Linked DNA regions of Persicimonas caeni. The protein of the gene in region 1 interacts with the protein of each later gene in a pairwise test. Links are inferred from orthologs where the notes say so. Each region holds a gene or a part of one and is shown in the gene's direction. Other genes may lie near its edges.

Region 1 (3,876 bases):
GTGACCGCTCGCGATATCCAGAGGCGCGAGAAGCGGTACACGCGAGGCAAGGGTTTCGACACCTTCTGCCCGCTGGGGCCCGCCGTGGCGACCGCCGACAATTTCCTGCCCGCCGAGCACACGCTGGTGTTGCAGGTCGACGGCCAAGAGCGGCAACGCAGCCAGTTGAACGACTTCATCTTCGGCATCGAGTATGTCGTGGCGTTCGTCAGCCAGGTGATGACTCTGGAGGCAGGCGACGTCATCCTGACCGGCACGCCCCACGGTGTGGGGCCGCTGGAGCCCGGCAATGTCGTCAGTGTTGAGATTGACGGCATTGGGCGGCTGGAGAATCCGGTCGAGTAGATTTGGCTGGAGAGTACGCCTTGCAGGGGCGTGACGCCCGCTACATAGGCAATTAAGGACATAGGGGCTGCGTTTTGCGACGCGTTCCAGGCTCGCTGATCTCGAATCTGAACCCGTGGGCGATTCGCAGCCCTCATGTCCTTAATTGCTTATGTAGAAGGCGCTGCAAAAACCGAGGCCTCCATTGCCCTTCACCGCACGAACATGGTACGTTTCCGCGACTTTTGATTTTGTCGTGATCCAATCTTCATCGGCCACGGTCGCCCCGTAGGGGCGGCTTTGGCGATCAGACGGTTTCTGATCAGGGAAATTTGATGACTCAGGAACAACCTCCCATTGTCTCGAGTGACGGCAGCAAACTCGAGCTCGACGACGAGCTCAAGCAGGCTGTCGCCGAAAGTAACGAATATACCGCCGACAACATCCAGGTCCTGGAGGGCTTGGAGGCCGTGCGCAAGCGCCCAGGCATGTATATCGGTGATACCGACGACGGCTCCGGCCTGCACCACATGGTCTTCGAGGTCGTCGACAACTCCATCGATGAGGCGCTGGCCGGCCACTGCGATACGGTGACCATCACCATTCGCGCCGACGATGTGATCACGATCGAGGACAACGGTCGCGGCATCCCGGTCGACGTGCACAAAAAGACGGGCAAGTCGGCCGCCGAGGTCATCATGACCGTGCTGCACGCCGGCGGTAAGTTCGACCAGAACTCCTACAAGGTCTCCGGTGGTCTGCACGGCGTCGGTGTCTCGGTCGTCAACGCCTTGAGCGAGTGGCTCAAGCTCGAGATCAAGCGCGACGGCAAGCTGTGGGCCCAGGAGTACAACCGCGGCGTGCCCAAGGAGCCGGTCCAGGAGATCGGCAAGGCCAAGACCACCGGCACCAAGATCACCTTCAAGCCGGACTCCACGATCTTCGAGGGCACCACGTTCAGCTACGACACGCTGTCGCAGCGTCTGCGCGAGCAGGCCTACCTGAACGCCGGCGTCAACATCACGATCATCGACGAGCGAGACGGCAAGCGCCACGACTTCAGCTTCGAAGGCGGCATCAACTCGTTCGTGAGCGACCTCAACAAGAACAAGCAGCCGCTCCACCCCGAGCCGATCCACATCCGGTCGGTCATCGAGGAGGAGGGCGTGCAGGTCGAGGTCAGCCTGCAGTGGAACGACTCGTACAACACCACGGTGTTCTGCTACACGAACAATATCCGCAACAAAGACGGCGGCAGCCACCTGTCGGGTCTGCGCGCCTCGCTCACGCGCACGGTCAACGCCTACGCGATCTCGAACGACCTGGTCAAAGAGACGCTCAACGGCGACGACATCCGCGAGGGCCTGACCTCGGTGCTGTCGGTCAAGATGCCCGACCCCAAATTCTCCAGCCAGACCAAGGAGAAGCTGGTCTCCAACGAGATCAAGGGCATGGTCGAGTCGGTGGTCAACGAGTACCTGGGCTACTTCCTCAACGAGAACCCGAACGCGGCCAAGACCATCGTCAACAAGGCGCTGGCGGCCAGCCGCGCCCGCGAGGCGGCCCGCAAGGCGCGCGAGATCGCGCGTAAGTCGGCGATGAACTCGGTGGGCAGCCTTCCCGGCAAGCTCGCCGACTGCCAGTCGCGCGACCCCGAGGAGAGCGAAATCTACATTGTTGAGGGTGATTCTGCAGGCGGCTCGGCCAAACAAGGCCGAGAGCGACGCTTCCAGGCCATCTTGCCGCTGCGCGGTAAGATCCTCAACGTCGAGAAGGCGCGCTTCGACAAGATGCTGTCCAACAACGAGATCGCGGCCATGATCTCGGCGTTCGGCTGCGGCATCGGCGACGAGCACTTCGACATGGACAAGCTGCGCTACCACAAGATCGTGCTCATGACTGACGCCGACGTCGACGGCGCGCACATCCGTACGCTGCTGTTGACGTTCTTCTACCGTCAGATGCCCGAGCTCATCGAGCGTGGCCACCTGTATATCGCCCAGCCGCCGCTGTACGGCGTCAAGCGAGGCCGCTCGATCACCTACATGAAAGACGAGAAGGCGCTCAACGACTTCCTCATCGAGCGCGTCAAGTCGAGCGTCAGCCTGCGCGGAAGCGCCGGCAAAGAGCTCGAGGGCGACGAGCTCGCCGAGTTCGTCGAGGAGCTGATCAACTACCGCAAGTTCGCCGACCGCATGAGCCGTCGCAACGACCGGCGCGTGATCAACGAGTTGGTGCGCACGCCGGTGACCGTCGAAGATCTCCAGGACGCCGAAGGCCTGCGCGAGACGATGGACGCGGTGCGCGAGAAGCTCTCCGAAGAGCACAAGAACGCGCGCTGGCACGCGCCGACCATCTCCGAGAGCCGCGAGTTCGACGACGTGTATCAGGCCACCTGGCACACCCGTGTATCGGGCGCGCTCGTGACCACCCGCGTCGACCGCGAGATGCTCACCAGCTTCGAGTACGAAGAGCTGGTGCGCATCTGGCAGAAGTTCCGCGAGCTGGGTGACAACGTCACCGTCGACGGACGCACCGAGCAGACCTACGAGAATATCGACGTGCTGCTCGACGCGGTGCTCGACGCCGGGCGCAAAGGCCAGTCGGTCCAGCGCTACAAGGGTCTGGGTGAGATGAACCCCGAGCAGCTGTGGGACACCACCATGGACCCGGACAGCCGCACCTTCCTGCAGGTGCGCATCGAGGACGCCATCGAGGCCGACGAGATGTTCACCGTGCTCATGGGTGACCAGGTCGAGCCGCGCCGCGAGTTCATCGAGTCCAACGCACTCGACGTCCGTAACTTGGATGTCTAACGGAGCCCATGGCTAACGTTCAACTTCTCGACACCAAAGGCGTCGACGAAGCCCTCCAAGGGGGCGACGTCGACGTCTTTCGTTATCAGCTCAATCGCCTCGGCTATACCCTCATCCTGGCCATCGGCGGGCTGATGCTCGCCGGCGCCGGCTTTATCTGGTGGCAGTACGGATTCAGCGAGAATCTGTGGACCGCCATCTTTGCCGGGCTCGTCGCAGGCGGGCTCGGCCTTTCTGTACATGCCGCTTATTGGTATGCGTTCGCCGGCACCCACTTTGTGGGCGTCACCGACGACAAACTCTTGGTCGGCCGCGAAGAAAAGGCCTGGTCGATCGACTGGTCGGTGCTCGACGTCGACGCGCTCGGCCTGCAGCGCATGAACGCTACGGCTGCCAAGGGCATGCTCGAAGTGCGCGTGGGCGGCGAAGAGATCAAAATTTATCTGTATAACCCTTACGTTTTCCTCGAAGACATCCAGGCGCTGATGTCCAGCCTGCTCGAGCGGTTGCAGTCGCAACAGCAAGCTGGAAACGAGGCGTTCGATGAGCAAGATGTTGTTGTAAGTGATTCGTAGTTTGACCGCTTCGAGAACGGTGTCACCATGCAGTCCCCCATCGATTTCCTTTCGCAAGTCGACGATATCCTCAAGGAGAAGACCTCCGACCTGATCTCGTTGCGGCGAGAGCTGCACGCCCATCCCGAGCTGAGCCACAAAGAGTACGAGACGACCTCGAT
Region 2 (3,154 bases), 1.4 Mb from region 1 along the record:
CACCGCTTGCATCGGGCGCGCGCACGTGCTCGAGGCGTCTCGCGCCTCGGTTAGGTGCCCATCCAGACCAGTAACCATTCGACTTGTAGGATGCGCCCACGCTTCAGAAGGTTTCAGGGCGACGCTGATTTGTTTGTCGCGCTTGCCCGTGGGGATCGTTATTGATAGCCTCGCGGCGCTCTCGGTGCGAATGTGGGACTCGAAGCTAGCTAGCGACTCAGCGCTCGCAGCGAGCAACCTACGATTTTTACAAGTAGTTTTTCGGTGAGCGCCCGCCCATGCGGCCTGTGGCCGCGCTCGGGTGGGGCGTTTGCTTACGTCTTGAGGAGAGACCCTTATGGCAGATGAGTCGGCAAACGTCATTCCCGTAAATATCGAGGACGAGATTCGTCATTCGTACCTCGATTACGCGATGAGCGTCATCATCGGGCGTGCCCTGCCGGATGTCCGCGACGGCCTCAAGCCGGTCCACCGGCGTATTTTGTACAGCCAGCACGAGCTGGGAAACCGCTGGAACGCGGCCTACAAAAAGTCGGCGCGTGTCGTCGGCGACGTCATCGGTAAATACCACCCCCACGGTGACTCGGCGGTCTACGACGCCCTGGTGCGCATGGCCCAGGACTTCAACATGCGCGTGCCCCTGGTCGACGGCCAGGGCAACTTCGGCTCGGTCGACGGCGACCCGGCCGCGGCGATGCGTTATACCGAAGTTCGCATGAACCGGGTGACCGAAGAGCTCCTGGCGGACATCGACAAGGACACCATCGACTGGGTGCCCAACTACGACGGCAACGAAAAAGAGCCGTCGGTCCTGCCCGCCAAGGTGCCCAACCTGCTGGTCAACGGCTCGTCGGGTATCGCGGTCGGTATGTCGACCAATATCCCGCCGCACAACTTGGCCGAGGTCATCGAGGCGACCGTCGCCCTCATCGAGAACCCGGACATGACGGTGGGCGATCTCATGGAGATCGTGCCCGGCCCGGACTTCCCGACCGCAGGGATGATCTACGGCGCCAAGGGCATCCAAGAGGCCTACTCGACCGGCCGCGGCGTCATCCGCATGCGCGCTCGGGTCGAGATCGAGCACAACGAGAAGTCGGGCAAGTCGAGCCTGATCGTCACCGAGCTGCCCTACCAGGTCAACAAGGCGCGCCTCATCGAGAAGATCGCCCAGCTGGTGCGCGACAAGAAGATCGACGGCATCACCGACATGCGCGACGAGTCCGACCGCAAGGGCATGCGCATCGTCATCGAGCTTCGCCGCGACGTGATGCCCGAGATCACGTTGAACAACCTGTACAAGATGACCCAGATGCAGTCGTCGTTCGGCATTATCATGCTGGCGATTGTCAACGGTCAGCCCCAGGTGATGAGCCTCAAAGAGGTGCTCAACCACTTCATCGACTTCCGTCGTGACGTGGTCACCCGCCGCACGATCTACGAGCTGAACAAGGCCGAAGATCGCGCCCACATCCTCGAAGGTCTCAAGATCGCGCTCGATTACCTCGACGAGGTCATCGCGCTGATCCGCGCCAGCGACTCGCCGTCGGAGGCGCAGGCCGGCCTCATGGAGCGCTTCGAGCTCAGCGAGCGTCAGGCCGACGCCATCCTGCGCATGCGCCTGCAGAAGCTGACCGGCCTCGAGCGCGAAAAGATCTTGGAAGAGTTGGCCGAGGTGCGCGCCACCATCGAATATCTGCGAAGCCTTCTGGCCGACGAGCAGAAGATGATGGGTGTCATCAAGGACGAGCTCGTCGAGGTCAAAGAGTCGTACGGCGACGAGCGTCGCACCGAGATCTTGTACGACGTCAGCGAGCTGTCGCTCGAAGATCTCATCGCCGAAGAAGACATGGTCGTCACCTTGAGCCACCAGGGCTACGCCAAGCGTACCCCGCTGGACGAGTATCGCGCCCAGCGTCGCGGTGGCCGCGGCAAGCGCGGCATGGGGACCAAGGACGAGGATTTCGTCACCGATATGTTCGTGGCCTCGACGCACACGAATATCTTGATCTTCACCTCGATCGGAAAGCTGTACATGCTGCGCACCCACGAGCTGCCTCTGGGCTCGCGCACCACCAAGGGAAGCCACGTGGCTAACCTGCTGCCCCTCGAGGAAGACGAGACGGTCCAGACCATTTTGGCCTCGGACGATTTCTACGAGGACAAATTCGTCGTCTTCGCCACCCGCAACGGCATCATCAAGAAGACCGAGCTGATCGCCTACCAGAACGTGCACTCGGGCGGCATCATCGCGCTCAACATCAAAGAGGGCGACGAGCTCGTCTCGGTGCGCCTCTCCGAGGGCGATGACGACATCTTCATGGTCAGCAAGAACGGCCAGTCGATTCGCTTCCACGAGTCCGACGCGCGCCCCATGGGCCGCACGGCCACCGGCGTCATCGGCATGCGCTTCAAGGGTGAAGACGAGCTGGTGGGCATGGAGGTGTTGCCCACCGAGCGTGACGAAGATCTGACGATCCTCACGATCACCGAAAACGGCTACGGCAAGCGCACCATCATCGACGAGTACCCCCAGCAGTCGCGAGGCGGCAAGGGCGTCATCACGATGAAGGTCAACGATCGCAACGGCCGCCTGGTTGGCACCCGGCTGGTGCACAACGACGACCAGCTGATGCTCATCACCGACCAGGGCCAGATCCTGCGCACCCGCGTCGGCGAGATCTCGACCTACGGGCGTAATACCCAGGGCGTCAAAGTCATGGTCACGGACGACAGCGAAAAGGTCGTCAGCATGGCTCGCTTGGCCGAGACCGACGACGAGGAAGACGAAGAGGGCGTCGAGGGCGTCGAGGGCGCCGAGATTGACGCCGAAGAGGCCGCCGGTGAGGCGGGCGAGGAGTCGTCCATCGCCGAAGACCTGCAGGACGAACTCGATGAAGGTGAAGAGGAATAAGCTTCGCCTCACAGCCTTACAACAACGCCCGGTTCGCTTTGACGAGCCGGGTGTTTTTGTTTGTGAAAGAAGCGTCTAACTACCCAGTTGACGCACACCTACCCCTGTGTTAGTCAATCGCCGCCGCGTGGCCGGCGCCCCAAAAAACGGGGTGCAAGCCGGCTGAGGCGGGCCGCTCGCAAGGAGCTGACTTGATGACGGACTCGAAGAGCAAAGTGCCTAAGAGACCGGCTTCGTCAG

What was found. Proteins that work in one complex are often made in the same cells at the same time.
Region 2: the proteins of gyrB (region 1) and gyrA interact in binary tests that used the Escherichia coli proteins (3 or more experiments, as listed by UniProt). The link is inferred for Persicimonas caeni from one-to-one orthologs.

The regions. Positions count from the first base shown.
Region 1 is NZ_CP041186.1:3,785,771-3,789,646, forward strand. The notes cover bases 312-3,399. They hold gyrB (DNA topoisomerase (ATP-hydrolyzing) subunit B), read left to right. Parts: upstream 312-659; coding sequence 660-3,140; downstream 3,141-3,399. Other genes in these bases: FIV42_RS14080 (fumarylacetoacetate hydrolase family protein), read left to right, coding at 312-345; FIV42_RS14090 (hypothetical protein), read left to right, coding at 3,149-3,399. Also shown: more of FIV42_RS14080, read left to right, coding at 1-311; more of FIV42_RS14090, read left to right, coding at 3,400-3,715; FIV42_RS14095 (M20 metallopeptidase family protein), read left to right, coding at 3,743-3,876. UniProt on the Escherichia coli protein: DNA gyrase negatively supercoils closed circular double-stranded DNA in an ATP-dependent manner to maintain chromosomes in an underwound state.
Region 2 is NZ_CP041186.1:2,373,319-2,376,472, reverse strand. Bases 1-3,125 are described here. They hold gyrA (DNA gyrase subunit A), read left to right. Parts: upstream 1-337; coding sequence 338-2,914; downstream 2,915-3,125. Other genes in these bases: FIV42_RS08805 (AtpZ/AtpI family protein), read left to right, coding at 3,109-3,125. Outside these bases: more of FIV42_RS08805, read left to right, coding at 3,126-3,154. UniProt on the Escherichia coli protein: A type II topoisomerase that negatively supercoils closed circular double-stranded (ds) DNA in an ATP-dependent manner to maintain chromosomes in an underwound state.